One region of the Bacillus cihuensis genome, then DNA from elsewhere that is predicted to be linked to it. Evidence: riboswitches for the same ligand, from Rfam matches in the RefSeq annotation. Region 1 holds a riboswitch; each other region holds the start of a gene.
What was found. Region 1 has a riboswitch for thiamine pyrophosphate ahead of tenA (thiaminase II). Riboswitches for the same ligand answer to the same signal wherever they lie in the genome.
Positions count from the first base shown of each region.

Region 1 (11,000 bases):
GATGGCATTTGATTATTTCCACAGCACGACAGCGCAAGCAGCTGAAACAGCAAAACTAGCTGGTGCCCATCAGTTAATTTTGACACATATTAGTGCTAGATATATGGGAGAAGACATTGCTGTACTGCAAAACGAAGCGTGTGAAATTTTTCAAAACACGTTGATTGCAGAAGATTTACTCCAGATTAAGGTCCCTTTGTACATAGAAAAACAAAGAAAGACGATTATTGAATAGACCTTTTTGTATGGTATGATAAAGTGAAACTTCCATAAATGGGGCGTATTTCCCCCCTTATGGTTAGTTAAACCGGGATAAAGTGTAACTTCCATCAGTGGGATGAATTATTAAAAAAATGAAAGTTGTACATAAAAAAGGAGCTTTAATATGAGCGAAGAAAAAGATTTACAAAAGAAGGCCCATGATTTTTTAGTGCAAACGAGCCGAACCTTTGTTATTCCAATTAGCCAGCTTCCTTCTGGATTACAGGAAACCGTGGGGGCAGCGTATTTATGCATGCGTGCAATCGATGAAATTGAGGATCACCCCTTACTTCCAGCTGAGATAAAAAGTAAGTTACTAAAAGAAATCAGCAAGTTGTTGAGAAATGGTTACAATCGTGAGGAGCTGCTGAAAATCCTCCTTCCTTATGAAGCTTCCCTTCCTGACGTTACGTTATTTCTCAATGACTGGATTGCAATCTGTCCTGAAACGGTCGTAGATAAAGTACTTGATGCTACGGCAGAAATGGCAGAAGGAATGGCAAAATGGGTTGAATTGGACTGGCAAATTCAAAATGAAGAGGATTTGAGTGAATATACGTATTATGTGGCTGGACTTGTCGGAACGATGCTATCGGATCTTTGGAATTGGCATGACGGTACAGAAACAGATAAAGAACTAGCCATTGCATTTGGTCGCGGACTCCAAACCGTCAATATTCTTAGAAACAAAGCAGAAGATGCGGAAAGAGGTGTGAACTTCTTCCCGGAAGGCTGGGAGTTCGAAGATATGCTTCAGTATACTGAACAGAATTTGCAACGCGCTAATTTATATTTGGCAGATATTCAAACAACATCCATCCGCCATTTCTGTGAAATTCCATTAGCATTTGCCCATGCTACTGTTTCGGCGTTAAAGGATGGCAAAGAAAAAATAAATCGAAAAACTGTTACCGACATTGTAACAAAAATTGTTGGCAGTTAATTATTATAGAACCGTTTAAAAAAGTGTATTTCACTTTTTTGAACGGTTTTTTTGTTTATTTTTTTAAAATATTATCGGAAAAATTAGAATTGTATTGTAATTGGTCTAGGTATTTGGTTATAATTTATTTCAACAAAGCATAAAAGCGATAAAGGAAATAGGGGGATATATTCATGAGAAACACATGGTTTAAAACTGCAGCGGTCGGTTTAGCGGCAAGTGTATTGTTAGTAGGGTGCGGAAGTGATACTAGTAGTTCCGGTGACTCTGGAGAGACGTCAAAGGAAAAAACATATCAAATTGGTGTTTCTCAAATCGTCCAACATGCTTCACTTGATGAAGCATACAAAGGGTTTCAGGAAGCATTAAAAGATAAAGGAATCGATGCAAAATATGACGAGCAAAATGCACAAGGAGATCCAAATAACTCATTAACAATTGCGCAAAATTTTGCTGGGAAAAATGTTGACTTAATCTTTGCTAATTCTACGCCAAGTGCAATGGGAGCATTAACTGCAACAAAAGACAGTAATAAGGACATCCCAATTGTCTTTACATCTGTAACTGATCCAGTAGCAGCTGAATTGGTCGCTTCGCTTGAGGCCCCAGGTGGAAATATCACTGGTACGACTGATGCACACCCTGATGCAATTGCTAATTCAGTGGAATTTATTGCAAAAGAACTTGGAGCGAAAACGATCGGAACGGTCTACAACTCAGGAGAACAAAATTCAATTGTTCAGATTAATATGTTAAAGGCGGAAGCGGAAAAACAAGGAGTTAAAGTAGTTGAAGCTTCTGCTGCGACGTCTGCTGATGTGAAACAGGCAACTGAATCACTCGTTGGTAAAGCGGATGCCTTCTTTATCGTCACAGATAACACGGTTGTTGCAGCACTTGAATCGGTTATTATGGTTGCCAATGAAAAAGATATTCCATTGTTTGTTGGAGAGTTGGATTCTGTTGGTCGCGGAGGGTTTGCGGCATATGGCTTCAGCTACCACGATATCGGATATGAAGCAGGGGAGATGGCTGCAGACATTTTATTAAACGGAAAAAAACCTGCAGAGCTTCCGGTTCAATATCCGCAAAATCTTAAACTTGTCATAAATGAAAAGGCAGCAAAGGAAATGGGAATCGAATTGAAGGAAGAATGGAAATCAGAAGCAGAACTTATTAAATAAAAATAAAAAACATCTAGAATAAGCTTCTAAGAAAGGGATGAAAGGATGCCTACAGCAATCTTTAGTTCATTTGAATCGGGACTGATTTATGCCATCATGGCACTTGGCGTATATTTAACATTTCGGATTCTTGATTTTCCAGATTTAACAGTTGATGGCAGCTTTGTAACAGGAGCAGCTGTCACAGCAATTATGCTTGTAAATGGCTACTCACCGATAATCTCAACGGGCGCAGCCTTACTAGCTGGTTTTGCAGCTGGTTCGATTACAGGCCTCTTGCATACAAAAGGGAAAATCAATCCGCTACTATCTGGAATATTGATGATGATTGCCCTATACTCGATAAATTTACGAATTATGGGTAAATCTAATATTCCGTTATTTTCTGAATCAACGATTATTACGAGTGTTAAGGAAATTTGGTCAAAAACAGGACTGGATTCCTTTTTAAATAAAGGAATGGAACTGTTAGGACTTGGAAATTCAGTGCCAAGCACATGGGCAATTATTTTTATTATGCTCGTCATTTCACTAGTCATTAAATTTGCATTATCGCTTTTCTTAAAAACAGAAATTGGTCTGGCTATCCGCGCTACTGGTGATAACCAATCGATGGTGAAAAGTTTTTCCACCAATACTGATAACATGAAGGTACTCGGACTTTCAATTAGTAATGCACTAGTTGCTTTCTCTGGTTCACTTATTGCCCAATACAATGGTTTTAGTGATATTGGCATGGGGATAGGCATGATTGTCATTGGGCTCGCTTCTGTTATTATCGGGGAAGCAATCTTTGGGGCAAAAACGATTGCACGAGCTACCCTGGCTGTAATTGGCGGTGCGATTGTATATCGAATTGTCGTTGCACTCGCGCTTCAAGTTCAATTCCTACAAACAGGGGATGTAAAATTAATTACCGCAGCGATTGTTATCGGTGCATTAATCATTCCGCAGATAAAGGATAAGCAGAAAGAAAAAAGTATGAAGAGGAAACGTTTAAAAGAATTGCAAATGCAGCAAACATTGGTGAAGGGGGCGAAAGAGGTTGCTACAGCTAAATCAAATTTATAAAGTGTTTAACCAAGGAACTCCAGATGAAAAGCTAGCGTTAAAATCTCTCGAGCTTACCCTTGAAAAAGGTGAATTTGTGACCGTCATCGGTAGTAATGGTGCCGGTAAGTCAACACTGATGAATATGATTTCCGGTAAGTTGATTCCTGATGCAGGTTCAGTGATCATAGATGGTAAAGATGTTTCATCCGTCGATGAGTATGTACGTTCAAAAATGATTGGCCGTGTTTTCCAAGACCCAATGGCTGGAACTGCTCCACATATGACGATTGAAGAGAACTTGGCAATTGCATATGGCAGAACGAATAAAAGAGGCTTGAGATTAGGTGTCACGAAAAGTCGACGTAGCTTTTATAAAGAAAAACTCGAGACTTTGCACCTCGGATTAGAAAATCGGATGAATGCGAAAGTAGGTATGCTTTCAGGCGGTGAACGGCAGGCGTTGTCGCTATTGATGGCGACCTTCACGAATCCGAAAATTTTGCTACTTGATGAACATACAGCAGCTCTCGATCCATCACGAGCCGACCTTATTACTAAACTTACAAAAGAGATTGTTAGTCAAAACAATCTTACGACATTAATGGTCACTCATAATATGCAACAAGCCCTTGATCTTGGCACCTCCTTAATTATGATGGATAAAGGTCAAATCATCTTTGAAGCAAGAGGCGAAGAAAAGCAAAAGTTAACCGTAGAGAAGCTTCTTCATGAATTCCAACGAATTAAAGGGGAAAAAATGCTGAATGATCGAGCTGTATTGATTTAAATAAGGAAGATTGTTTTTATTACATTTTTTAGAAACATATATTGACGAATATAGAAGCAGTGAGATAATTATGAAATCTCACTGCTTTTTTATGATGATCTCAAATGGTTTAGTTGGATGTAAGTAATCTATCAGTGCAACCTTGCTAAATATCCTTTGAATAAGATTTTTGTATCAATAAGTCAGCGCCAGATCATTGAAGATATCAAATCCCCTTAACTGCTCCATAATATCCTCCTAGAAGTAGGATGACAAAATATAATATGAATACAAGATCATGTTTAGAAAAGCCGATTTCGTAATAATATGTCCGGTCCCGAGTGTCGGAAAATCGCTTTGCTTCCATGGCTATAGCAATCCGGTGTGCACGTCGGATACTCCCTGATAACATTGGGATGGAATAAGCTTTCATTTTAAAAAAAACGGACCGTATACCTGTTTGTCTGACCACACCACGCACTTTCATAGCATTTTGAATCGTTTGAAACTCCTCCAGCATAATCGGAATTAATCTCAATGCTGCCATAAAACTATAAGCATATTTTGGCTTGAGTTTGACTTGTTGCATTAAAGAATAGAACAGATAGACGGGTCTCGTAGTTAAGGCAAAGGTTAATCCTAGCACTGCAAATAGCAAGGCGCGAAAACCAACGAGTAGTCCCCTAAAAAAGCTTTCTTCGGTAATATGAATGAGCCCCCACTTAAACCAAGTGGTGTTTCCTTGTCCAAATAAAATCATCGAAGAAGAAGTCGATAAAAATACAACAAAAAAAGGGATAAAGAGTAATAAAATTCGTTTGAGCGGCTGTCCTGTAAAACACAAAAATAAAATCAATACGATTATCGTGAAGTTTACCATGAAAAGTAAATTATGAACTAATAACACAACTATACACAACATAATTAATACGAATAACTTAAGGCTAGGATTAATTTGGTGTAGCCATGTTTCTTTACTCGAAAAATCTAATTGCATGACGTTCCTCCATTACACGGATACTAATTCAGAATTAATGCTTATACTTTGTGTTTCATCGCTGATCACTTTCCCAGCCTCTATTGTCCAAATTCTTGTTGCAAAGTTGTTTGTAATCTGTTCATCATGGGTAATCATGATAATCGTCGTACCTTTCAGTCTGAGTTCTTCAATCCATTCAAGTAACGCAAAGGTGTTTTTGGAATCTTGACCAAAGGTAGGCTCGTCTAAAAGAATGAGTTTTTGTTCATTTACAATCGATGCAGCTACACTTAAACGACGCTTTTGTCCCATTGATAATTGATAAGGGTGCTTATCCCGATGGTCTACTAATCGGAACCATTCTAGAAGTTCTTCGACTTTTTTTTCTATTTCTCGAGAATCCTTTTTGTCTACTTTTAATGTGTAGGCGATTTCTTCATAGACTGAATTTGCGACAAATTGAAATTCGGGATTTTGAAACACGAATGTCATGAAATCTGATTGTTTTTTCACTTTTTTAATAGCAGTCCCTACTAGCTCACAATGTCCTGTTGTTTTGATGAATTGCATGAAAGCATGTAAAAGTGTACTCTTGCCAGCACCATTTTCTCCTTTAATAACAATCCATTCTCCAGAATAGGCTTGCAATTGATCTACTCGTATTTTTTCTTCCTTTTGCCTAAATCCCTTAAAGTTTTGCACATCTAATATTTTCTCCTTTTTTTCAAAAGGCGTCCTCAAACGAAGCAGGGGGGTGGTATCTAGATACTCTTCCCAAACACCTGGAAACCAGATACCTTGTTCCCTCATTTCCTCTTGATACGTTGACAAGATGATTTCTTTTGGTCCATCGGCTATAATCTGACCAGCTTCATTAAAAAGAATGATTCGATCAATGAATTCTAGGACATGATCAATTTTATGTTCCACTATAATGACTGTTTTTTCTTGGCCGACTTCTTTTAATACATTCCAAATCTCTTTTGTTCCTTTAGGATCAAGCATTGCTGTTGGTTCATCTAAAAATAATACATCGGGTTTTAGGGCCAAGACCGATGCTATCGCTAAGCGTTGTTTCATGCCCCCAGATAGTGTTTGAATGCTAGTATGAATATTTGGTAAATGTAAGCCGACCTGCTGTAAGTGATGATGGATTCGATCAATCATTTGTTGTTTTGGAACGTTAATATTTTCAAGGACGAATGCAATTTCTTCATCAACAAATGGCATGCAAAACTGACTATCTGGGTCTTGAAAAACATACCCAAAAGAAGGGGGACTTACTAATTCTTCAGCTTTCATAGGAACTTCAATGGAATGAGGTATTAAGCCGCTTAAAACTTGTAAAAGCGTTGACTTCCCGCAACCTGATGGTCCGAGCAGGAGGACTTTTTCCCCTTTATAAATTGTAGAAGATAAGTCCTTAAATAATAAGGAAGTATCTCCTGGGAATTTCAATCGTAATTTATCTACATGTGCAATTCGTTCCATAGTTATCAACCCTTACTTTTGATCCAGTTCTGCATAATCTTTACTTGATGCTGGACGAACAAGATTTGTTACGCCTGTCGCTTCTAAAACTCTCACTAGATAGTAAGCAAACACTCCAGCAAAAAGAATAGACCCGAGAAATCTAGCAATCATAAATAATGTTAAATTCCATGCCGCAAGTTTGCCGATTTCTCCATAGGCGAAATCCATAAGTACCGATCCTAAGCAAGCAGCGATAGCCGATAATATCGCTACTGAAATATGAAATCGTTTATATTTGAATGCCATAAAGACAAGCTCTGCAAACAATCCTTGGACAACGCCATAAAGTAGTACGGTTAGCCCCCATGGTGAACCTAAAAGAAATTCACCAGACGCCGCTGCGATTTCGGCAAGCAATGCAACGCCAGGTTTACGGATGATCAAAAAGGCAACAGTAGCAGCAATAAACCACATTCCATACATAAATTGATCGGCATGTAAGCCAATTGGTTTTAGAGCATAATACACCGAGCCCCATAGAATATAAACAATGCCAAATGCAATGGCAATCACAATCGTCACTAATATGTCTGTCAATTTTAATCCCTTTGTCATGTTACGAATCTCCTTTATTGAGAATTTGCTAGCCTTTATACTTCCAATATTTCTTTTTGAACCGGCCATGTTTCTAACCGATACGCCATCTCCCAAAAAGAGTATTCATATTGACTACTAAGGATGAAATGCTCTTTCATTCGTAGTTTATCCTCCTCTGTCACTTTTTTCGCAATCTCATCGATTCTCTTAATCTGTTCTTCTACCAATGTCCGGAACCAATCGCCTCCATATGCAGCGATCCACTCTTGATAAATCGGTTCTTCTGGTGTACATTCTTTTAGTCTTTCACCGATTTCATAATACAACCAGTAACATGGCAGAATCGCCGCAATTACGTCACCTAAATGTCCTGAATAGGCAGCACGATACATATGTGATGTATATGCATAAGCGGTAGGTGCAGGCTTAAAATTTTTCTGTTCCTCTTCGGTAATGCCCAATCGTTTGGAAAAATTCTCATGCAGCGATAGCTCAGCTTCATACGTTCCTTGTGCATGGCTGGCAAGTCGACTCGTTGTGTATAAATCTGTGGCTTTTACTGCCCCTAAAGCTTGTACTCTAGCAAAATGAGATAAATAATAAGCATCTTGCATCACATAATAGCGAAAATTGACTAGTGGAAGTGACCCATTTCCAATTCCTTCAACAAAAGGGTGATGAAAGCTTGCTTCCCAGATGTGATCAACTTCTTTACGAATTTCCTTTGAAAATGTCATATAAATTGCCCTCCATTTTTTTAATTATTAGACATAAATGAAAATAATGATTCGGTATCATCTTTTAAAATAAGTTATGTTAAAGCTCATTGTTGATTTTGGCACTATGTTGATTGGAGCGAAAAGCCAACGCCTTTCGTTTCAATCAACAGAAATGTTTAATAGAGACACAACATAAAAAACCACTTCCTTTTTAGCATAAGAAAGTGGTTTTGATCGATTACAAAATAGGTATCTTCGTTAAGACGCCCCCACTTCCCTACGCTGGTATAATCCAGATCAGGTTCTAAGGGTCTTAAAGTCTCACTTTAATCTCAGCCTTTTCGGTCTACGAAGCATCAAATATCTTCTTCAGCTTCATATCCCATTCAAGAGGCACCCCTAGTGGTAAAAATTGTTTATTTAATTGGTATTTGTCTAAATACTATCATTAAATTTATAATTGTCAACCTTTTGTGAAATAAGAGTGGTATATTCCGTTTAATATAACGTAACGGATAGCTTCTCCAAGCCCATTTTTTGTTCCTCTTACCCAACTCATAATTTATCCATAAATGGAAACTATATAAGCAATGGTAGAAATGAAGGTGATGAATCAATGAAAAAAGGTTGGTTTCAAAATAAAAACGGACAAGGGGATACGGAACAAAAGAATGCGACACAAACATTAGCAAAATCAAAAGACTTTACTAAAACTTGTTATTACAATCAAAAAACTAATATTCATTTTTGTTTAACATATTTAACTACTTTAGTTGACGAAAAAATCATTGAGCAAAGTATTCTTTCATCTTTATTGGCAGGTGATTTTCATTCGATTGATGATATTAAGAAAATCATGCCTCTTTATGATGTTCAAATTTGTAATGATCCTTCTAAAATTGAGGAAAATTTATGTAGCGGTTATGTGCTACTGACGATTGAAACTGAAGAAAAGAATTATGGTTTGATTGCTGCCAAAAAGGAAATTGTTCGTGCGCTATCACCTCCAGAAGTAGAAATTTCCGTTGTTGGCCCAAAAGAAGCTTTTGTGGAATCGATTGCGACAAATTTAAACTTAATTAGAAGAAAATTGCCTGTTAAAGAATTAGTCATTGAAGAATTTACAATTGGTAGATTATCTAAAACAAAAATTGCTATCTTACACATTGAAGGCATTACAAATCAGGAAAATATAAACACCGTCAGGCAACGTTTAAAAGACATTGAATTTGATGATATATCTGACAGTTCTTACATCGTGCAAATCATATCCGATAATTCGAATTCACCATTTCCCCAGTTACTCGATACAGAAAGGCCTGACAGAGTCGCTGCAGTTTTGGCTGAAGGAATGATCGCCATTTGCGTTGATGGTTCACCACAGGTTTTAATTACGCCGACTACGTTAGTTAATTTTTTTAGTTCATTCGAAGATTATTATTTAAATTGGATAATTGCTTCATTTTTTAGACTGCTTAGGATGTTTGCGGTTACTTTTTCGATCTTGATCACGCCCCTCTATGTGGCGGTACTTACTTATCATTATGAAATTATTCCACATGATTTATTAAGTACATTGATTACATCAAGGAGAATTGTTCCTTTTCCACCAATCTTAGAAGCAATAACGTTGGAATTAACGATTGAATTGTTAAGGGAGGCTGGGGCGAGACTACCGACAAAAGTTGGCCAGACAATTGGTATCGTAGGAGGTATTGTTATTGGAACCGCTTCGGTTGAAGCAGGTCTAACAAGTAATATTCTGCTTATTCTCGTCGCACTGGCCGCTCTTGCTTCTTTTACGACGCCCGTTTATAAAATGAGCAATACGATTCGCTTACTTCGCTTTCCTTTTTTGTTGTTTGCTCAACTTTGGGGATTAGTTGGCATTGTCTTTTGTGTTTGTATTGTATTAACCCATCTAATCCGCCTTACTTCCCTTGGTAGGCCGTTTTTAGATCCATTCTATCCACCAAGGTGGCAAGACTTAAAAGATTCCTTGCTCATGTTACCGTTCAAAGAGCGATCGATGCGTCCACAATTTTTAAGAACGGAAAATCCTTACCGCTTCAGTAAGAAAAAAGCAAGCGTCAAAAAAGATATTGATGAATGAAAATGATGATAACGAAAAGTAGGTGATGACTCAGTTATGCAAGAGCAAACCATTCCTGATAGACTGAAAATTTCTCCTTTTTTAATTTTTTATGTGATCATGGCCATGCAGATAGGACTCGGTGCGTTGGATTATCAGCGTATAATTGCCAAAGATGCTGGTTACGACGCATGGATTTCGATAGTGTTTGCCGGTACATGCCTACATATTATTGTTTGGATGATATATAAAATTGCTAAAATCGTGAATGGAGATATCGTAACGGCTCATATGTATGTTGCTGGGAATCTCATTGGGAAGGTTTTAAGTTTTCCATTTATTTTCTATTTTCTTTTGCATTCCTTGGCTTCTCTTCGTACATTATTCGAAATCCTCCAAGTTTGGATATTTCCTACTTTGAACCTTTTCTGGTTTTCACTAGGGTATATGTTGCTTTCAATGTATGTTGTTTTTGGCGGATTGCGGACAGTTGTTGGAATTGCCTTCTTTTCCTTGGTCTTGCCAGCTTTTCTTGTATTTACATTTTTTCCTAATTTATTGTATTCTAACTTTGAAAGTTTATTGCCAATTTTTGACCATTCGGTAAAAGATTTGATAAAGGGTTCCTTTCACATGTCACTTCCCTTTATCGGCTTTGAAGTCGTACTGTTTCTATATCCTTTTATTAAGGAATCACAAAAGTCGGAAAAATGGGCCCATCTAGGGTTACTTGCGACAACGTTTCTTTATACGATTTTGGCGATTTTAACCTTTGCTTTTTTTTCGGAAGGACAGTTGCAAAAAGTAATGTGGCCAACATTAATGATGTGGAAGATTTTTAAATTATCGTTTGTAGAGCGTTTCGAATTTATCGGCATTGCATTCTGGAATTTAATTATCCTACCTAATGTTTGTATATCAATCTGGATTGGA
Region 1 covers NZ_KI632495.1:1,246,816-1,257,815, reverse strand. Annotated here, with positions in the region: gene rnz (ribonuclease Z) at 1-235, shown strand, start outside; gene V179_RS0111955 (squalene/phytoene synthase family protein) at 386-1,204, shown strand; gene V179_RS0111950 (ABC transporter substrate-binding protein) at 1,378-2,388, shown strand; gene V179_RS0111945 (ABC transporter permease) at 2,434-3,459, shown strand; gene V179_RS0111940 (ABC transporter ATP-binding protein) at 3,434-4,228, shown strand; gene V179_RS0111935 (energy-coupling factor transporter transmembrane component T family protein) at 4,434-5,204, opposite strand; gene V179_RS0111930 (ABC transporter ATP-binding protein) at 5,217-6,677, opposite strand; gene V179_RS0111925 (ECF transporter S component) at 6,690-7,274, opposite strand; gene tenA (thiaminase II) at 7,310-7,993, opposite strand; TPP riboswitch at 8,233-8,386, opposite strand; gene V179_RS0111915 (spore germination protein) at 8,592-10,088, shown strand; gene V179_RS0111910 (GerAB/ArcD/ProY family transporter) at 10,125-11,000, shown strand, end outside.

Region 2 (11,000 bases), 950 kb from region 1:
CATGCTTTAACACTTGTTGTTCCAATATCAAGGCCAATTACAAATTCTCTTGACATGATTCATCTTCCTTTTATATAAACATTAATTATAGTAAAAAACTATATTGATTCATAATCTTAATAGAAAAGGCTTTGGATCCCTCCAAAGCCTTTTCATTTGTATCCGATACAATTTTAACTTAAATCGCACAAAAGCAGCAATAAAGTGAAACTTCAATCAGTAGTTTTTTTTCAACCCACTGATTGTTAGTCCAACCCTAGTGCCGCTAATACCTTCGTGCAACATAGATAAAGCGATACTACAATCTAAGGTTCTACGAACACAGACCAAGTACTCCACGTCTTATAGACTTTCGTCGTAATAACCCACATCCTGTGGGCCTCACCTATCCTATTGAAGACCACAAAGGTAAGTTTCACTGTATCTTACCAATCGGGCCATTACTGCAATTTCCATCATTTTTGGCTGCCTATTAATGTGGGATGAGATTAAGTTGTAAGAACTTTGTTCATACTTCCACTCTGATAGCCAATTAAATCTAACGTGATATATTTATAACCGTAATCTTGAAGCTCTTTGACAATAGCGTCATGATTTTCTAAAACGGTCTTCATATCTTCAGGTTCTACCTCAATCCTAGCAATATCTTCGTGCGTTCGGACCCGAACTTGGCGAATCTTAAGGCTTTTTAGATATGCTTCTGCTTTTTCAACCTTTGTTAACTTTTCTTTTGTAATATACTCACCATAGGCAATCCTTGATGAAAGGCAGGCAAATGAAGGTTTATCCCATGTTGGTAAATCATATTTACGTGAAAGTTCCCTAATTTCTTCTTTAAACAAATTAGCTTCTAACAATGGACCTCGTATTCCCTTTTCTTTAGCTGCTTTCATGCCAGGCCGATGTTCATTCATGTCATCAGCAATGACTCCATATACTACATTTTGAAATCCCTTTTCCTCCAAAACCGGAAGTAAGTGATCAAATAAACTGCTTTTACAGAAGTAGCATCGATTCTTATTATTCTCTGAGTAGCCTGGAATCGCCAATTCAGATGTTTCTATTACTTGATGCTTGACACCAATTTTTTCTGCTAATACGATTGCTTCTTTTAATTCACTAGATGGATACGTTTCAGAGTCAGCTGTTACGGCAAGCACGTGATCTGCACCTAATGTATCTACAGCAGCCTTTAATAAGAACGTACTATCTACTCCCCCTGAGAATGCTACGACAACTGATCCCATTTCTCGGAGAATCGACGTTAATTGATTGTATTTCTCTGTTAGCACGGTCTCATCTCCCTCCATCATTAAGTCTATGTTTCTTTATCTAGGAATGAATCAACCACAGTTTACCATATTAAATTGTTGATTGCTTTATGTGCACAAATTTATATGGTCATGCTTCCAAAACCACCGTCAACGCGAATAAGAGTTCCTGTAACAAAGCTTGAAGCCTGTTCAGAAGCAAGCCAAACCGCAGCCCCTTGCAGTTCTTCTGGAGTACCAAAACGATTCATTGGTGTATGATTCATGATTGACTCTACTCTTTCAGGGCTTAAAATCTTCCGGTTCTGTTCTGCTGGGAAGAAGCCAGGAATAATCGCGTTAACACGAATACCGTTTGGAGCGAATTCACGGGCTAAATACTGAGTTACACTATTAAGACCCGCTTTCGATACTGAATATGTAAATACTTTTGATAATGGTGTAGTAGATGATACAGATGAAATATTAATGATGCTACCTTTTCTTTCTTGTTCAATCATTCGTTTAGCGAAAATTTGGCATGTTAAAACAATTCCTTTTAAGTTAACATCCATAATATTATCCCACTCATCCATATCAAGGTCAAAAAATGGTGTCGCACTATTCGTACCAGGTGCATTCAGTAAAATATCCCATCCACCTGACCATTTTTCGATATCATTTGCAACTTGTACTAAAGAATCACGTGAACTTACATCTGCTTGAAACGCTTTTGCAGTTCCTCCATTACTTTCAATTTCTTTGACAACTTCATTTGCTTTTTCTAAATTACGACCGACAATCGCAACTTTCGCTCCTTGAGCAGCTAATCCTTTTGCAATCGATGATCCTAATACACTATTTCCGCCAATAGCAACTGCTGTTTTCCCTGTTAAATCGAATAATTTTGTCATTTTAATACTCCCCCAATTTTTAAAATAAGTTTCCTTTTTCATCAAATCCAAGTTCATATACATCTGAAATTTGTTCCATATTTGGATGTTTAGCAACATAATCTAGTAATGTTTCAGATACTTCAATTTCACTTAACTTTAATGTGTTTTTTATGCGTACCATTTTTACTGTTGTAAAATCTAATACATTACTTGTTTTAACTGCCGCTTGAATAGCTTGTAGATCGTTCGGTAATGTAGTAGCTATTTTGGTTGGCGAACAAACAGTGGATGTTAATCCATTCGCGTATGTTCCTTCTTTATCCATTTTGTCTACTAAACGTTGAGTTGTAAAATCTGCCGTCCCAACTCCATTAGCGTTCCCCTCTGATTGCGGCGTTACATCCAGTACGACCATTTTGTTAACTTCTGGTCCTCCTTGTGCATATGGAGTTGGATAACGTCCGGTAATATTAGGGTCCATACCATCCCCACTAATATTTTTACCGATTTCATCTATAACAAGAACTTCTAATTGGTCAAAGAAAAGCTTCGGTAATAGTTCTTTCGCTTTCTTTTGAAGTGCTGGTTCTTTTTCTATAATTTCATCAGGTGTATAAACTTCAACAACAGCTACCCTATCAAAAGCATTTTCAACTGTTCCAACACCGAAAAGGACTGGCGTTTTCTCCATAATAACTTTCGCCATAGCGGGAACATTTTCAGCCATATATTTAAAGCCCATTTGGTGACAAGCCTCGGCTCCTTTTTGTTTCCCTAAACCAATACTTAACATTTTCATTAATCCACTTTCAACCGGTCCTCTAAATGCTGTATGTGGTTTCACGCGGTTAATAACAACAATACCATCTGCTTGTGAAGCATATTTGTCTATATAAACAGGCAATCCGTTCGGTAATTCACCTAGCTTCACTACTTCCATCGTAGATCGAATTTCGCAACCTGCTGTTTCTTCAGTAACTCCAAGATGTTCTAATACTGCACGCTGACCTTCTGCTGTTGCACCGCCATGACTTCCCATACTCGGTACAATGAAAGGTTTAGCTCCTAAATCTTTTAAAAACTTCACTGTTGTTGCAGTCGTTTCCACAAGACGATCTAATCCTCTGCTACCTACTGCAATCGCAATCTCCATACCAGGCTGAATCAGTTTTCCAATCGAATCTTGTTGTAATTTTTTCATCAATTCTTGTTCAAGATCATCTATCTGCTTGTCGTCAAACTTTACTTTTACCTTTGCCATTTTTGGCACTGGAATATCTTTTAATAATTCTTGTAAAATACCCATAAATAACTACACTCCCTTTTCTTTAAGTTCCTTCAAAGTTCTGCAAAATATGAATATAGATTACGCAAAAAAAGTATTTGAAAGAGTATAGTTGTAATCCCTTTCAAAAATAGAAGTATAATGATTGTATCATTGTTATATAACTAAAATATATTATTTTTTATATTAATTTGTTTACCAAACAAATTAATTAACTGTATAATATCATTAAGCTATTCTTTCGTCAATTATTATTGAGTAAAGATTCATGAATTATTAATTTTTTTATTTAAATAAGTATCTAAGTAAAAAAACGGTACTCTTCTATTTAAGAGATGCTTATTAACCTATAAAACACGAGGAGGGAAATATATGCTTACTGGAGATGCTGCATATATTAAAAATATTAATAGATGTATAATCATTAGCAAAATTATAGAGCACGGAATGATATCTAGAGCTGACTTAGCAAAGATTACTGGTTTAAACAAAGCGACAATTTCAGTACAGGCATCTGATTTATTAGATGAAGGATTAATCATCGAAACGCTTCAAGAACATAAAAATCTAGGCAGAAGGCCGATTATGCTTTCAATAAACCAAGAAGCAGGATTTGCTTTAGGTATTGATCTTGACAAGAATACAATTACATTTACTCTTTCTGATTTATTGGGTTTTCCAGTTCATACCGATACAGTTGAATTGCAAACATCTGATTACGATGTAGTTCTTGAGCTTTTAATCAAGCATATCAAGGGTTATAAAAAACGGTGCATGAAAACCCGTTATGGACTAGTCGGCGTAGTCATCGGCATTCACGGTATTGTTAATAATGATGAGATGATTTATTTCGTGCCTCAGCATCAATGGCATAACAAAAATTTAAAAACCGACATTAAAAATGAAATAGGCATAGATGTATACATTGAAAATAACGCGAATTTGTGTTCATTTGCCGAAAGAGTATATAAGCATCATCAAAGTGAAAATTTGTTAAGTGTAAGTTTGTATTCGGGAATCGGCCTTGGAATTATGATTAATGGTGAATCTCTCAAAGGGTATCATGGCTATGCTGGTGAGATTGGTCATATGATTGTAGTGCCTGATGGCAGACCATGCAGTTGCGGGAATTCAGGCTGCTGGGAACAATATGCTTCAGAATATAGTTTTTTTAAACAAGTATCTGATAGCCAAAACAAAACGAATATTAAATATGGAGATATACAAAATTGGATTACAGAACAAGATCCGGTCATATGTCATCAAATGGATCAATTCATCAAGTATATCTCAATTGGCCTAAATAATATTATTAATCTGTATAACCCAGAAATATTAGTTATTAATTGTGAATTACTTCGTTTATATCCAAATGCTATCTCCGAAATTGAGTCCCAACTAAAGTCAACTGTTGGTCATTACCGTAAACTGCTAATATCAGAATTCGGAAAAAAGGCATGTATAATGGGTGCCTGTGCTTTAGTTATTAAGAACTTTTTCGACGTTTCAGATATATGTTTAAATATAGCTGATGAAGAAGGTTCATAAAGTGAAACTTCCATCAGTGGGGGGTTTTTCATCCCCCACTGATGGTTAATCCCGTTCTACTGTCGCTAAGACCTTCGCTTACGCTTCGTGCAATCGTTGAAAGGCTGGGAGAACAATCAGTTTTGGATTAGGTTATTCGAAGGATGAATTTGGTGGAGGTTTTTATCGTTCAAGGACTATTGAGGGCCCAACAAATATTACGATAGAAATATACAAGGTTTGTTTACAACTAATGAAGGAAGCTATCGAGGAAACACAGTTAGGCAGATATCTCTGTCCATTAGTAACTTGGTTGATGATTATGAAATGAAATTAGATTTATTTGAGCCAGACGGATGGAAAAACGAGAGCTTAGATATATAGTAGACAAGATTAGAAATAAATTTGGTGCCTCATCCCTGTTAAGAGCTGTATCATTTACAACCGCCGGAACTGCATTGCATCAGAGCAAGTTGGTTGGTGGACATAAAAAATAGCCCCTCTCAATTAAGATGAGGGCTTATTTTAATTCTTCTTATTTAAAATGAAGGAGGTCCTCAGCTCTTTTTTGAGCTTCAATTTATTTCTAGATCCTTCCTGAATTATTTTGCCCGATCGTATTATAATGTTAGCCAGTTGATTCTGATTGAGCATTTTTAATATCGATATATGACACTGTAAAACAGGGTAGGACGTATGGCCCACGGGACCATGATCCTGTACGTAAAACAGTTCATCCCCTACGTGTAGACATGTTTGAGGCTGGTTAGAAGATTCTCAAGTTTTTATACTTATACCAACATCTTACCTCTTCTACTAGTACAGTCATTTTATAATAATTTATTATGTTAATCCTAAATGTTCACGGAAGGTATGACCTTCATATTTCTTTCTGAAAATACCTCTTTTTTGCATTTCAGGAACAATTAGTTCAACAAAGTCTTCTAAACTACCGGGTAATGTAGGTGGCATAAGATTAAATCCGTCAGCCACACCAGCTTCAAACCAGACTTCCATCTGATCCACAATTTCGTCGGGTGTACCTATCAGCGTGTGATGTCCACCGCCTGCATTAAGATATCCTAATAATTCTCTTACTGTAGGTTGTGTATCATTAATAATTTCTAGTATCGTTTCGTAACGTCCAACTGGACCAGTAAATTCTTCTACTGGGGGTAATTGAGGTACTTCTTTATCAATTTCCCACTTAGAACAGTCTTGTTGAATAAAGAAACTCAACTGTTTTAAAGCTGTTTCAAGAGGTAATTGCTCATCTAATGCTGCTTTTTTGGCTAAAGCCTCTTCATGAGTATGACCTATATAGGTTACTAAGCCTGGAAATACTTTAATATGTCTATCGCTGTCTTCGCTTTGTTTAACTTGTTCATCTAATTTTTCACGAAATTTTTTTGCTTGCTTTAAGTTCCACGACACTGAATAGACTGCATCGGCATATTTTGCGGCTAATGCAATGCCTTGTTTAGATGCTCCTGCTTGCATTGATACTGGTTTACCTTGCGGACTTTTTGGCGTAGTGGATGGGCCATACACTTTAAAATGGGTACCAATGTGATTAAAAGGCTGAATGTTTGAAGGATTTATCAATTTTCTTTCTTCTCGATGATGTAGAAACTCATTACTGTCCCATGAAAGAAATAACTTATTCATTAAAGCAGCAAATTCATCTGCCTTCTCATAGCGTTTGTCATGAGAAGGTAGTTCTTCCATACTATGATTTAACGCCTCTAAATCAGTCATTGACGTAACAAGATTCCAACCAACACGTCCTTTTGTAATATGGTCTAAACTTAATAGTTGTCGTGAAGCTGTGAAAGGATTAGAAAAAGTACTTGAAATTGTTGAAACTAATCCCACATGATTTGTCACTTGAGAAATAGCAGTTAAATTGACTACCGGATCAAACCAAAATGCCGGCATATCACTAGAATCTTTACCTTGAAATGATTGATTATCAGCAAAGAATACTGCGTCAAAGTAACCCATTTCTGCTAACTGTGCTAAAGATTGGTAATAAGAAATGTCTCCAATACGTTCAACGCTTGAGTCAGGCATTAACCAAGCAGCTTGATGGTGTCCACAACCATACAGCAAAACACCTAGGTGCAGTTGTTTTTCTTTAGTTTTTGTCATTTGTTTACACCTCAAAATACATCATTATTAATTGTCTTGTATACTCCTTTTTTTGAAGGATTATCTATGTTAATTTAAGCTATTAGTTCATGGTCAAACCGCCATCTACTGTGAAATTTTGACCTGTAATACCGTTGGCATTTTCCGAAGATAAATAAGCGACCATGTTGGCTACATCTTGAGGTGTGGTCACCTTCTTCAATGGCGTTGATTGAGCAATTAAATCGAATACTTCTGGTGTTGTAACAGCACTTGCGTCAGTCGTTTTTAATAATCCACCTGAAACTACATTCGCTTTTATACCATATATCCCTAATTCAGAAGCGATATTACGTGTAAAACCGATTAATCCAGCTTTAGCTGTTGTATATTCGTGGTAGGGTACAACAGGATTTTGATATAAATTAGTACCTATACCTATAATACTCCCATTTTGCCGTTCAATAAATTGAGGTATGACGCTTTGAACTACATTAAATGATGCTTTTAAAGTACCATCTAGTTGTTTTTGATAATCATCCCAAGTGAGTTCTGTGAAGGGTTTCTGTTTGTTTGGATCAAATTTGAAGTCTACTAATGCATTGTTGACTACAACATCAATTTGACCAAAATATTCCGTTGCTTTTTTTATCAAGTTATCTACTTCTTTACGATTTGTTACATCAGCCCGAATTGCAATAGCATTCTCTTCACCAATCTCAGAAACGAGCTTCTCAGCAGCATCTTGGCTTTTATAGTAATTGATAACCACTTGAAATCCTTGTTGTGCCAATGTCTTTACAATAATTGCTCCTAAACCTCTACTACTACCAGTTACTAATACTGTTCTAGTCATCATAACAACTCCTATGTTTTTTAATTTTGATGAAACTTAAATAATAAAATGATAGATAAAATAAAAAATACGCAACCTTCCCATAGGAAAGTTGCGTAAAAACAAATAACTACATAGTAAGAATAAGGCACAATCGCTCTTTAAGTATGTATTAGAGTTTACACTTTCCTACGCTAGTTTCAGCTAGTTCAGGTTCAAAGGGTTTGAGGTAATCCTCATCTCAGTTAAATAACACCCCTAGTGCATATATTTAAGTTATATTCAATGTTATAGTTTTAAGAAATTTCTGTCAAGTAAATATGGCTAGTTAAAGTATTTCTATAACTTTGTTATATGGATCTCACGCATTTCTTTCACATATGTTCTGACAGTACTTTCCCTAATCACCAAGTCAGGATAACGCTTCAGGAGCCAATCTCTGATTTTTGCTGCACTAAGGTGCGGATACTCTTCCAGCCAGGCAATAATCCAGTCTCGATAAGATGCTAACTTTCTAGGTTTTCGATGAGGGCCTTCTAAAAGTTTTTTAGTCTCCTCAAATCATCTGTAAGTATTTATAGATCGTAGGTCGTGACACTTTAAGTTCTTTTGCGATTTGTGACTTTCTAAACTTTTGCACATACAATTGATGAATCTGTACATACAACATAAATTTCTCCTCCAAAATCCTCCCCTCAATAAAATAACATTTATTATTAGTTTACTAGAGTTTTAAATTGATGAAGCAAAAGTGTAAAATTCAGACTAGCGAAAACTATTAACTTCATTCTAGCGTTTACATCTACTTCTTTTTCATTAACTAGACCCATTAATCGAATAACTTAGAGCTTCTTTCACTTCCTAATAACCCCTTCTCTTTATTCCAGAAAATGGCCCGATTATTGAATAGATGACTCGCATTTCTCAATCAATTTCTTGTCCCTTTACAACAAACAAATTTTAAATGATCAAACTGTATATATAATTCACGTCCTTTGAATAGAACAGAAAGGCTACTTCTTCCATAATGCTGCTTATTTGTTGAGATTATGCAGATGTTTGTTACCCCGTTCTAAATTTAAACGAGGTAAAAATATAGTTGTTTTATTTTGATGTAAGATTCTTCACTAAACTAAAAAATATAACTATAAAGTCGTTAAAAAATCTATATTTTATTAAACAATAGCGCCCGACTGTGGAACAACTCATTACAGGAAGGCTGGCCTTGTAGAAGTAATTAAAGACCAAATCACATTTGCGATTTGGTCTTTAATTTCATCCTCTTTCCAAAAAATTATCTATTTAGTATTAACATTCCATCGATTTTTTTCAAGTGCAGCCTGTTCATTAACCACATCTTTTTTCAATTGCATAGATAGAATGAATCCTAAAAGCAAAAGTCCGCAGCAAAGCAGTAATGCAGACGGTATGCCTCCCATATGGTCAATCATCCAGCCGCCAAGTCCGGGTCCTGCCAGCTGTCCAACGGCAAAAAAGACCGTAGAGTAGCCTAATGCGATCGGAGCGTATGATTGATGAATCTGCTCTGTTGAAAGCGCCAGAATAAGTGAAAGCATGCCGACAATTGTACTGCCCCAAAGAAGCTGGCTGATGCCAAAGCCAATATATTCTGGATAAATGACTGGAAACACCATCGAAACAGCTCCAATAAACAGTGTAATAAGCAGCGATTTCTTCCGGCCGATTTTATCTGAAACCGCGCCCCATATTGGTCCGCTAAATATCGAGATAAAACCGCCTAACGCCATAATCCGGCCAGCAGAATAGCGGTCAAGATTCGCCTCTAACATAAAACTGAATAAGAAGCTTTGCGGGATTAAATAAGCAAAGCCAATCAATCCATAAATAATTGCTACAGTAAGGACCCCTTTATGCAAATAGACTTCACGGATTAAGGATCCGCTTTTTTGAGCCTTCTTGCGTAAAGGGACGGGAGGATCCCGCAGGATAAAGTAGGCACAAACGACAGACAGCAAGGAGATTATCCCATATAAAATCCACAGGCTGCGCCAGCCATTATTTGAAAACCATGCGGTAAAATACGGGATGAGCAAGCTTGATATAACAGTTCCCAAGCCTAATCCACTGAGAAGAAATCCGATCATCAGCCCTCTTTGCTTCGGAAACCAACCAACAACAATATTAACTAGTGGCGTATATGCAAACGCCGTTCCGATTCCAAGTAGCGCCATTCCTGCCAAACAAGCAAGATAACTTTGTATCATCGAAATGAAAAACAGCCCAAAGGCAACAAGCAATGTCCCGAGAATGACTAATTTCTTCGATCCCCACTTCGATGCTAAAATACCGGCAAAAAGAACCATCCCTAAATAGCCGATTGATGTTGCCGTCCCTAACAGACCAGCCTGTGCATATGTAAGCGATAAACTTTTTTTCATAAATGGCATCAAAATACCATAAGACATTCTCCCAAAACCTTGAACACTTATCGTAACCATTATGCTTGCAAAAGCATACTTCCAAATTTTCAGGTTATCACCAATCATTTAACACCTCAAATCTATTCGTGTTTGCACGTATATAATTGTTTTAGGCTCTAACCGTTTAATTTTAATAATAAAGAGTAAAATATTTTTAAATATTTAGATAATAGAAACTCTTTTTTCTAACATAACTCTATTGTGTAAACATTTAAATTGGAGTTTAATTACAAAGTTTATGCTATTAGTCATCATATTTTGTATTAACTGCATAATTACATTGTTAATCTGCGATAAAAATAATTCCAAATAATGAATGTTAAATGGCCTAATTGTTGTATAGAATGACTCGCATTGGATTTCAAAGCTACATTGAGTTAATAGTCCATGCAATTCTTTATCCTCACCCGAAATGGGGTTGCCACTTTTACAAAAAACTATAAAATCTTTCACGTCCATTTTTATTAATCACCTCTCTTCAATATCAATCGTTATTTCGATATTTCCTGGATCGTTTTCTAATATTTCGACTCCCTCTGTGATTTCGCCGATTTTTACAAGACCACTGATATACTCATTACAATCTTAATAATAGATGACTAATGTTTGCCACTG
Region 2 covers NZ_KI632495.1:297,775-308,774, reverse strand. Annotated here, with positions in the region: gene V179_RS0107255 (gluconokinase) at 1-56, opposite strand, end outside; gene larE (ATP-dependent sacrificial sulfur transferase LarE) at 489-1,292, opposite strand; gene V179_RS0107245 (SDR family oxidoreductase) at 1,394-2,164, opposite strand; gene V179_RS0107240 (nickel pincer cofactor-dependent isomerase, group 22) at 2,184-3,452, opposite strand; gene V179_RS0107235 (ROK family transcriptional regulator) at 3,804-4,979, shown strand; partial or broken gene V179_RS31580 (DinB/UmuC family translesion DNA polymerase) at 5,080-5,455, shown strand; gene V179_RS0107230 (LLM class flavin-dependent oxidoreductase) at 5,802-7,109, opposite strand; gene V179_RS0107225 (3-oxoacyl-ACP reductase) at 7,192-7,944, opposite strand; TPP riboswitch at 8,093-8,193, opposite strand; partial or broken gene V179_RS29800 (helix-turn-helix domain-containing protein) at 8,278-8,593, opposite strand; gene V179_RS0107210 (YbfB/YjiJ family MFS transporter) at 9,222-10,451, opposite strand.
Region 2: linked by a shared signal. The riboswitch ahead of V179_RS0107225 (3-oxoacyl-ACP reductase) and the one ahead of tenA (thiaminase II) in region 1 are both predicted to bind thiamine pyrophosphate.

Region 3 (11,000 bases), 1.0 Mb from region 1:
GCAACAATCGAATACGAAAAATCTGATCTTCAGGATTCCCTACATCGTATCCTATTTATCTCAATCGATGACATTGAAGCCTGGTGATCTCATTGCAACAGGTACTCCGCCTGGTGTGGGCATGGGAAGAGAGCCGAAAGTTTGGCTAAAAGATGGAGATCGAGTGTCTATAACAATCGAGAACATTGGAACACTTAATAATTCCGTTAAAAAGTTAAGTATAGTAGAAGATAAGAGTAAAGAAAATTTAACTACTAGAGTCTAACTCAGCAGCGATTGATCGTTAAAATGCATGTTAATAAGTCTGAATATTCAATAATTAATTGAAATAGAAATAGTTACGGATTCTTAGCGATTACTAATTATTCAATGAATGTTGATGTCTAGCTCCAGGCGTCCTCTACTTGTTTCGTACATATGGCGCCTTGTGCTTTTTTAGAATTAATATTGATATTGGAGGATGCAATATGCAAATTAAGAAGTCAATCGATAAAATTCCCGGTGGTCTAATGGTCGTACCACTTCTTCTAGGTGCCTTATTAAATACAATCGATCAACTGCATATCCCATTTATTATGAACATATTAAAAACGCTAGGGGTTGCAGCTACTGAATCCGGTTATTATGAGTTTTTTAAAATCGGTGGCTTTTCACAAGCCCTATTCAAAGATGGAGCTTTGACTTTATGTGCTCTTTTCTTATTTTGTGCAGGTAGTCAAATGAATTTCCGAGTAGGCGGAAAAGCGTTGAAAAAAGGCGTCATTTTAACTGCAACCAAGTATTTAGCCGGTGTTGTGGTCGGAATTGTTTGGGGGCTGTTATCAGATCCTGTCAACGGTTTCCTCGGATTGTCAACTCTCGCAATTATTGCTGCAATGACAAATGGGAATGGTGGAATGTATGCAGCATTGACAGGGCAATACGGCAATCGTTCTGATGTAGGTGCGACAGCCGTTCTTTCACTTAATGATGGCCCGTTTTTTACATTAATGGCTCTTGGAATGATGGGAGCAAACTTTCCAATCATTGCCTTTATTGCAGTTCTCTTACCGATTTTGATAGGAATGTTGCTAGGGAATCTCGATAGTACAATACGCGAATTCTTAGCAGCCGGTGAATCTCTCGTTATTCCTTTCTTTGCTTTTGCATTAGGTGCTGGGATGAACTTGTCGAACTTTTTTAATCCAGAAGTGGTCGGTGCGGGTATTGCACTTGCTGTAATGACGGTTCTATTTTCAGGTGGAGCTATGGCGCTTGCTTTCAAGATATTTCGCGAGAAAAGTTATATTGCACCTTGGGCAGAGGCCTCTACTGCTGGGAATGCAGTTGCTACACCTGCAGCCATTGCCGCAGCAGCTTCGGTAGCAGCGGGATCTGGATTAATGACATCACAAGAAGCATTAGTTTATCAGAATCTATCGAGTGTGGCTACTGCTCAAATCTCAATTGCATCAATCTCGACAGCACTACTAGTTCCCGTTGCTGTTATTCTTGCAGATAAATATCAGAGACGCAAAGGGATTGATGGAAAAGAAGAGTTTCAGCGAAAGAATAAAGAACGGAACATTGAGAATCCTGCAGCCCCTGTGAAGATGTAAGAGTTTGATTTGGATATACCAAAATAAGTAAACGGGTTATAATTGTGCGTAAAATACAGAATAATCTGATGTTTAATCCGTAAATAAGAAAGGTGAGATCATGTATGGACTATTCTTTTGAAGGCTATTTAAGAAATGACGGAACTGCTGGAACGAGGAATTATATTGGCGTTGTATGTTCTGTCGTGTGTTCTAGTGTGATTGCTAAGGAAATTTCAGAAAGTGTACCTGGGACTATTCCGATAATCCATTCAAATGGATGTGCCCAACTTGGTGATGATTTTCAACTAACAAAAAATATGTTGGTCGGTATTTCAGCTAATCCAAATCTTTATTCGGCACTTCTTGTAGGATTAGGCTGTGAGACGAATCAAGTTAGCGGATTACTAAAAAGCATTCCGAAAACAAAGCCAATAGAAGGAATCGGCATCCAACAATTAGCAGGTGGAGAAAATACAACAAAAAAAGGTGTGCAGATTGTTGAACAATGGGCAAAGGAAGCGGCAGCAATGAAAAGAGAGAATCTTCCGCTTTCTTCTTTGACTGTTGGGATTGTAACTGTTGATATCGATGAGGATTCATTGAAAAGAATAGTTCCTGTAGTAGGGAAAGTAATCGATTTATTAGTTGAAAATGATGCGACAGTGATGATGGGACTTACAGATACTTTAGAGCCGGCTGGTTTATTATTGGCAGAACGCACAAACAGTCAAGAGGCAAAAGATAAACTAAGAAAGTTGGAAGAAGGATTACACCGGAAACGTTGGAAAGAAATTCATAAAGACCAAAGTGCTGCTCGCAGTTTCTCAAAAGAAGAAAAATTATTAGCTGCTCTTGAAGCTCAAATGACAGGGACTAGTCCAATTGAAAGTCTACTTGGCTATAATGAGAAGCCGAAAGAGAAAGGGCTACATCTTATCGTTGGTACGAGCAATATGGTAGAGACTTTTTCTAATATGGCCTCAAGTGGATGTAATCTAGTGATCGTTGTGAGTAGCCGAGGAATCTTGACAGGTTCAGTCGCTCTGCCGTGTATGACAATTACACCGCAAAATCCATATGGCTCATTTGATGAACTAGTCGATTATACAATAACCGAAGAGGATCCTTCTGTTCAAGTGGAAAAAGTCATGAAAGAGCTAGTAGAAATCTCTTCAGGAAAACAAACGAGTCTTGAAAAGTTGGAACTAGGCGAGTTTTCTATTCCACATGTAGGAACAACATTTTAATAGAGGAGAAGGAGGATGGGGAATGGACAAAAAATATAATGCACTCAAATTAAATCCGAACGACAATGTGGCAGTTGCATTGAAAAATTTAAAATCAGGCGAGCTGCTTTCTATACAAGGTGAAAAGGACCAAATAAAGGTGATGGAAGATATTTCATACGGGCATAAAGTGGCTACCTCTTATATTAAGAATGAAGGAAAAATCATGAAGTATGGAGAGTGCATGGGAATTGCGACAGCAGAAATATCTCCTGGGTTTCATGTCCATGTTTTCAATGTTCGTGGTCTTAAAAATGAAGAAAGAGATCATTCTTTTATAGATCATGTTGATACATTCAGTTCTTGAAAACTAATTGAATAAGGTAATTATACGCTCAAATTAATTGAGGAAGGGGCAATACAATGCAAACATTCGAAGGGTATCGAAGACCAAATGGCAGTATAGGGGTCAGAAATCATGTAATTGTCATGAATACAGTAGGTGAATTGGCGAGTTTCACCAAAAAAATAGCTCAGCTCGTTCCAGGTGTGATTCCAGTCGTCCACCAAGGAGGGCAAGCTCAGTTCCCCGAAGATTATAAGCAGACAATCCGGACTTTAAAAGGGACTGCGGGACATCCAAATGTAAGTAGCGCCCTATTTTTAGGCATGGGTGATGACCCACTTGCAAAAGAGCTTGAAGAACTTTTAAAAGATGAAAATCATCATGTTCATGCCATTTATTTTAATAAAGATAAGCCTGTTAGTGAGGTCCTTAAAGAAGGGAAACAATGGCTAGAAGAAGCAATGGATAGAAGTAAAACTGAAAAGACAGAAACAGCTGATGTTACTGAGCTAATCATTGGACTTGAATGTGGTGGATCAGATGCATGGTCAGGGATTACCGCAAATCCGGCGATTGGAGCATGTTCCGATTTTATTGTAAGAGATGGCGGGACTAGTATTCTAGCGGAAACAACAGAAGCCATCGGTGCCGAACATATTTTGGCAAAGCGAGCCATAGATCCTGAAGTAGGTAAGAAATTTCTTAAAATAGTAAAAGAATATGAAGAAAGAATCAAAGACACGGGTGAAGATATTAGGTCAGCAAATCCGACTCCAGGAAATATGGCAGGGGGATTAACGACCTTAGAAGAAAAATCTTTAGGTTGTATTAAAAAAGGCGGAAATTCAACGTTAATGGAAGTAATTGATTACGCCGAAGCACCATCGAAAAAAGGGTTTATCTTCATGGATACACCTGGATATGACGTAGAATCGGTAGCCGGCCTTGCGGCTGGTGGAGCACAGATTGTTTTATTCTCCACTGGAAAGGGTTCTCCAACAGGCTCACCAATCGTTCCTGTCATCAAAATTGGCACAAATCCAAGACTATATGAAATCATGTCAGAGCATATTGATGTGAATGCTGGAAAAATAATCGAAGGGAAAAACACGATTGAGGAAATAGGCGAAGAAATTTACCAAAAAATAATGGCAACAGCGAATGGTTCGATGACTGCATCTGAAAAACATAAAAATCAAGAATTCGCGATTTGGAGATTGGCAGAAACGATATAAAGGGATCATGAACGAAACTAGCTCTTTGCTCGTAATTTAGTAGGTTAATTTAGTTAGACTAAAATGACAACTATAACTTATGAAATGAGCTAGATTAATAAAGTATGCCACAAAATAAGTAGATTTAACGTTTTAATGGGGAAAATTTCAAGTTAGAATCGTGGTTGAAAGAAGAACTGAGCTAAGAGGTTATCTGAAAACACCCATAAGCGTCTGCTCTAAAGCCCAACGATGAAAAAGAAAAAGGTTCAGGGCTTATAAACTGTATCACCTTATGAAGGTTGCGGCACGGAGCTGAATTTGCAGAGCCCCGCACCTTTTCCGCAAAAGAACGTTAATTGCAAATTTTCAGGCATTGCATTTTTGCTTCAACATGGTATGATGACAGTAACTAAATATACATTGCACTAGGGGAGTCTTTAAGAGGCTGAGATGGAACTTTGTTCTAGACCCTTTGAACCTGAACCGGATCATGCTGGCGGAGGGAAGTGGAGATATTAGCTTAGCTAGTTTATATGTGAATATCTACCCCTTTCCTATTTCAGGAAGGGGGTTTTTGGTTTTGTTTAAAAGTTTCGTTTTCTCACTACAACGATTTTCCTAGCAAATGTATAAAACAGATGAAAAGGAGATGAAATGGTGAATTCGATTAGAAAACTTTCACTTACTGCCATGATTACAGCATTAACAGCACTGACTAGTTCCTTTGTTTTTATTCCAATGGGTTTTGCTAAAATCTTTCCGATCCAACACTTAGCGAACGTATTAACGGCCGTTATGTTAGGGCCTGGCTATGCCATTGCTCAAGCTTTGCTCGTCTCAATCATTCGAAACATGGCAGGAACGGGTTCTATCTTTGCTTTTCCAGGCAGTATGATTGGGGCTTTGCTTGCAGGACTATTATTCAGGTATACAAAAAAGATTGGTTTTGCTTGTCTAGGTGAAGTTATAGGTACGGGGATTATTGGGGCACTTGCTTGTTATCCACTTGCCTTGTTGTTTTTAGGAAAAAAAGTTGCTTTGTTTGGCTTTTTACCCGCATTTTCAATTAGTTCTTTAGCAGGCGCAAGTATTGCGTTTATATTATTAAAGGTTTTCTTGAAAAATAAATATTTGGAGGGGTTACTATATGAAAACAGCACTTACAATCGCAGGCTCTGATTCAGGAGGGGGAGCAGGAATTCAAGCTGACTTAAAAACATTCTCTGCACATCATGTGTTTGGTATGTCTGTTATCACAGCTGTTACCGCCCAAAATACGGTAGAGGTTCGTTCGATTCAAACGATGAGCAAAGAAATTATTCGCGACCAGATATCAGCAGTGTTCGACGATATTGAAGTTCATGCTGTGAAAATTGGGATGCTTGGTTCGGCTGAAACGATTGAAACGGTTGCCAAAACGCTACATACATATAAGCCGCAGCATATTATCCTTGATCCAGTCATGATTTCTAAAAGCGGGCATCATCTACTTGAAATGGACGCTGTAGAAGCATTGAAAAAGCTATTGATACCAATGGCAACGATCGTGACTCCGAATCTACCAGAGGCGGAAACGTTATCAGGGAAAACGATTCAATCCAAACAAGATATATATGAAGCTTGCCAGATCATCGAGCAATTAGGAGCGAGAGCAATCTTGTTAAAAGGAGGACATTCTGCCGGAGATCCAAACGACCTTTTTTATGATGGAGCTAATTATATATGGTTAAGGAGTGAAAGAATTTCAACGAAAAATACTCATGGTACAGGCTGTACACTTTCATCAGCGATTGCCGCTAACTTAGCAAACGGACTTGGAATCGAGGATGCAATCCGTCAAGCAAAAGAATATATTACGCAAGCTATCCGTGACAGCTTTGCCATCGGAAAAGGACATGGGCCAGTCAATCATTTCTATCAATTTCAGAAAGTTCATCAATCATAATGGAACTTCCATCAATGTTTTTTTACCTTCGCACTGACGGTTCGTTAATGCGGGATAAAGTGAAACTTCAATTAGTGGGGCATCCCCTACTAATTGTTAGTTGAACCAATCGGGCTTTTACGGGCAGTTATCTCCACACGCTTCTTAGATTTCTCTAAGCCCTGAAGTGGAGGTTACTGCCCGTTAATGCGGGATAAAGTGAAACTTCAATTAGTGGGGCATCCCCTACTAATTGTTAGTTGAACCAATCGGGCTTTTACGGACAGTTATCTCCACCTACGCTTCTTAGATTTCTCTAGGCCCTGAAGTGGGGGTTACTGCCCGTTAATGGGGGATAAAGTGAAACTTCAATAAGTGGGGGGCATCCCCCACTAATTGTTAGTTGAACCAATCAGGCTTTTACGGGCAGTTATCTCCACCTACGCTTCTTAGATTTCTCTGAGCCCTGAAGTGGGGGTTACTGCCCGTTAATGGGGGATAAAGTGAAACTTCAATAAGTGGGGGGCATCCCCCACTAATTGTTAGTTGAACCAATCGGGCTTTTACGGGCAGTTATCTCCACCTATGCTTCTTAGTACCTCTAAGCCTTGAGGTGGGGGTTACTGTCCGTTAATGCGGGATAAATCTGGAGGGGATTATTATGCTAAAAAGAATTGAAGTATTATTTAAGAAAGTTCGAAATGTAAATCCACTTGTTCATCATATAACCAATTCTGTCACAATCAATGATTGTGCGAATATTACTCTTGCTATTGGCGGCTCTCCTGTTATGGCATCAAGTGTGAATGAGGCCGCAGATATGGCGAAAATCGCTCATGCACTAGTCATCAATTTAGGGACGCTGAACGCGGATTCCTGTGAAGCAATGATTCTAGCTGGAAAAGCAGCTAACTCTGCTAACATACCGGTTATACTTGATCCTGTTGGAGCTGGGGCAACACCTTATCGAATCGAGATGGCTGAAAAAATTCTTCAAGAAGTGAAGATGAGCATTATTAGAGGGAATGCCAGTGAAATTTATAGTTTAATAGGAGGCCAAAGTCAGACAAAGGGCGTGGATTCAGGTATGGTGTCTCTTTCAGGAGCGGACCTTGCTGTCAAAGCAGCAGTAGAACTAAACAGTACAATCGTTGTAAGTGGTAGAACAGATGCAATTAGTAACGGTGAAACGACTGTTATAGTGAACAATGGTGATCCCCTATTGACAAAAGTGACAGGTACAGGCTGTATGGCGACATCCTTAATTGGCAGCTTTGCTGGCGTAACAGATCAGATGCTTGACGCAGCAGTAGCGGGAATATCTGTCATGAGTATTGCTGGCGAATTAACGAAAAGCAAGCTATTAGAAGGAGAAGGAACAGGTACTTTCCGAGTGAAATTAGTCGATACGATATCACTGATGAACGGAGAGATTTGGATGAAGGAGGTACAAATAAATGAGTACGCTACGAGATAATCTTAGTCTTTACCTTGTCACAGAAGAATCAATTCCGCTTGAGAAACTTGAGCAAATTATTGAAGAAGCTATTCTTGGAGGAGTTACAGCTGTTCAATTAAGAGAAAAAAACTCGGATGGAAAAATCTTTTATGAAAAAGCGTTAAAAATTAAACAATTACTTGCCAACTATTCCATCCCGCTTTTCATAAATGATCGCGTGGATCTTGCACTTGCTGTCGGAGCGGATGGTATTCATATTGGGCAAGGTGATATTCCTTTATCTGTTGTGAAGCAATTAGTTCCTATGTCTATGAAGATTGGCGTCTCCGTTAAAAATGTCCAACAAGCCTTGAAAGCTGAGGCAGACGGAGCTGATTATATTGGGGTAGGTTCTGTCTTTCCAACTTCAACAAAAAAAGATGCTTCGATGCTACAGCATGGAGTGCTTAACATGATTTGCCAAGCTGTTACCATTCCAGCAGTTGCGATTGGCGGCATAACCTCCGCAAATCTTCCCCAAATTCTCAATAGCGGTATTTCTGGTGCAGCGATTGTATCGGCAATAATGAAAGCAGATGATCCGAGAAAAGCGGCGGAAATGCTAAAAAAACAAATGACGACAGCCATAGTCCAATAATGAAAGGAATTAAACCATACAACTCCTTTATATCGTTTATTCCGCATTAACTGGCAGTAAGACCTCCACCTCAAGGCTAAGAGGAATCGAAGAAGCATAGGTGGGGGGATAACTGCCCGTATTAGCCCGATTGGTGAGATACAGTGAAACTTACCTTTGTGATCTTCAAAGATTTAGTTGAGGCCCACAGGATGTGGGTCACACAAACGATGTCGCAGGATGGGCCGTACTTAGTTTGGGAATCATTGAATCGGGTTCATAGTATCGTTATATCTACACAGTAGCGGAGAGATAGCGTTGTAGAACGGGACTAACGATTAGTGGGGGATGAAGAAAACCCCCACTGATTGAAGTTTCACTTTATCTGTCGGTAAAGTGTATAGAGTGTGAGGACATAATCTATAGAATAACTTTTTGTTTCTTTTACATTTCACCAAGATAAAACAATCTGATTGAAATACATAGTAGTGGCAACAATCAAATGTATACTAGTCCTTCTGGTGTAGCGCCAATGATATTTCCTGAAGAAATCGCTAAAAACAAAATGCGAAAGTTTATGAAGATGAATTTCACGAAAGATTAGTCTAAACATAGGTATAATGCTCATGACTTTTAATAGTTAAACATCTACTTACTATTTTTTAGTACTAGAATAAAAGATAAAAACCCGAGTCATTTACACTAGAATCACGTAGTAAATCCTATACGTTTTAATCATTGTGAGACAATTTAGATGTTTTAGTGGCCCATATAGGCTGTCCAATTTTGAATTGGAACTAAAGGCGCTTCTTGTTTCTGTAGTTTGGCCCGTAATCATTATAGTTTTTCCATGTTAAAACGAATTGCTTTAGCTGCTTCTATCGCCATTTGTTTCGCTTCTTCTTTATTATATGAGGAGGCTAACACGTATCCATAACGATCTCCCATTGATAAAGGGGGCCGTAATATCTTTCCTTTGCGTGGTTTTATAAAAACTTCTTGCACTCCTGGATATTTACTAGCACGATTTTTCCCGGTAACACTAACCAATTTACCCTCAATATCTACAGTTAGATAATGTACATACACGTACTTACGATGTTTTTTCGTAAGATTCGGTTGATTTCCTAAAAATATCTGAATCGTTTCTTCTACTAAATTAATGCCATACCCCACCTCAATCAGGCGATTCATAGCACCACCAGAAATTCTAGGGTTAATCTCGATTAATTTCCATCTCCCTCGAACGTGACGCAATTCGAGGTGACACGCACCATTTTTCATGTCAAATGCTTCTACAATTGTACAAACTGTTTCATAGAGATGATCAAAAAACGGTTTGTCCATATAAGCTAACAAGCTATATCCTGTTACGATAAAACGTTCTTTGAACGTAATTTCTTGTTCAATAACAGCTACAATAGTAATAGTACCATCGTGTACTACTGTTTCAACTAAATATTGAGGTCCAGTTAAAAATTCTTCAATTAAAATAGGTGTATCTTTATACTTGTTTAGTAGTTTTTTCATTGCTAAGTTTAATTGATAGATATCATTTGCCAGTAAGACATCCTTTGATCCAGCAGAAATGGGGGATTTCACTATTAATGGTAGATGGTTTTTTTGTTCATTAAGGAAATCTTTTAAGGAGTCTTCTGATGTATAAATGGCAAAGTAAGGAGAAGATCGGAGGTTTTTTAGAAGATTTCTTGTTAAAACTTTATCTTCCATATTCAGAATTGGATTAACAGAATCAACGTTTGTACAGAACTTTTCCTCTAACGATACGGCGATATTTACATAAGGATCTATAAAGCTTAAGATTGTCTGAATCACTAGTCCGCGATTTATTAATTCTTGAATACTGTTTGTTAATGCCTGATAATCAGATAGCTCTGTGAATATCATTTGATGAACATCAGGAAATTCTAATCTTTGTTCTAGAAATTGCTGTTTATTTGTAAATAGAACGGTCAAATAGCCAAGGCGCTCTGCAGCTTTTATCGCTTCTCTGCTCGAACCTGATTTATTAGAGCCAATAAAGATAATCGTATTCATAAAGTCATGTTATCCCACCCGTCTCAATTGAATAAAATCTATACTATAGAATATATAAATAGGTCCAATATTGTTCGCCGTGATTTAAAAAATAGGAATAAAGACTAGCTTTGTTTTATATTTTTAAAGAACAGCATTTTATAAAGGTGGGATATAACGATTATGACCTTAATTGGCATGCTTCACCATCGAGAGGATCCTCAAAAGGTGAGAAGAGCATATGCTTACTCAGCTGTAGCGAAAGCGGAAGGGATTCCCTTTTTTTACTTTACGCCTGGGAAAGTCAATATGGATGACCGAACAATTAATGGGAAAATATATGAGAACGGAAATTGGCAGGAAAAGAAGTTCCCTTTTCCAGACGTTATCTATAATGCCAGCTATCCTCTAACGGATAAAGCAGAAATAATCGTGGATATTTTATCAGAAATCATTCCTTTTACAAGTCACTCAGTTGGTGATAAATCATATGTTAATAAGCTGATAAAAAAAGGGGAAATGTTTGCGCAATATCTTATACCTTCAATGGATTTAATAGACGCTAATCGATTTATGCAAATGGTCCGTCATTATC
Region 3 covers NZ_KI632495.1:2,254,748-2,265,747, reverse strand. Annotated here, with positions in the region: gene V179_RS0116645 (fumarylacetoacetate hydrolase family protein) at 1-265, shown strand, start outside; gene V179_RS0116640 (2-keto-3-deoxygluconate permease) at 468-1,598, shown strand; gene V179_RS0116635 (UxaA family hydrolase) at 1,703-2,827, shown strand; gene V179_RS28185 (UxaA family hydrolase) at 2,850-3,173, shown strand; gene V179_RS0116625 (UxaA family hydrolase) at 3,230-4,387, shown strand; TPP riboswitch at 4,787-4,891, shown strand; gene thiW (energy coupling factor transporter S component ThiW) at 5,027-5,548, shown strand; gene thiD (bifunctional hydroxymethylpyrimidine kinase/phosphomethylpyrimidine kinase) at 5,517-6,314, shown strand; gene thiM (hydroxyethylthiazole kinase) at 6,955-7,770, shown strand; gene thiE (thiamine phosphate synthase) at 7,751-8,389, shown strand; gene V179_RS0116600 (ATP-grasp domain-containing protein) at 9,206-10,426, opposite strand; gene V179_RS0116595 (YheC/YheD family endospore coat-associated protein) at 10,589-11,000, shown strand, end outside.
Region 3: linked by a shared signal. The riboswitch ahead of thiW (energy coupling factor transporter S component ThiW) and the one ahead of tenA (thiaminase II) in region 1 are both predicted to bind thiamine pyrophosphate.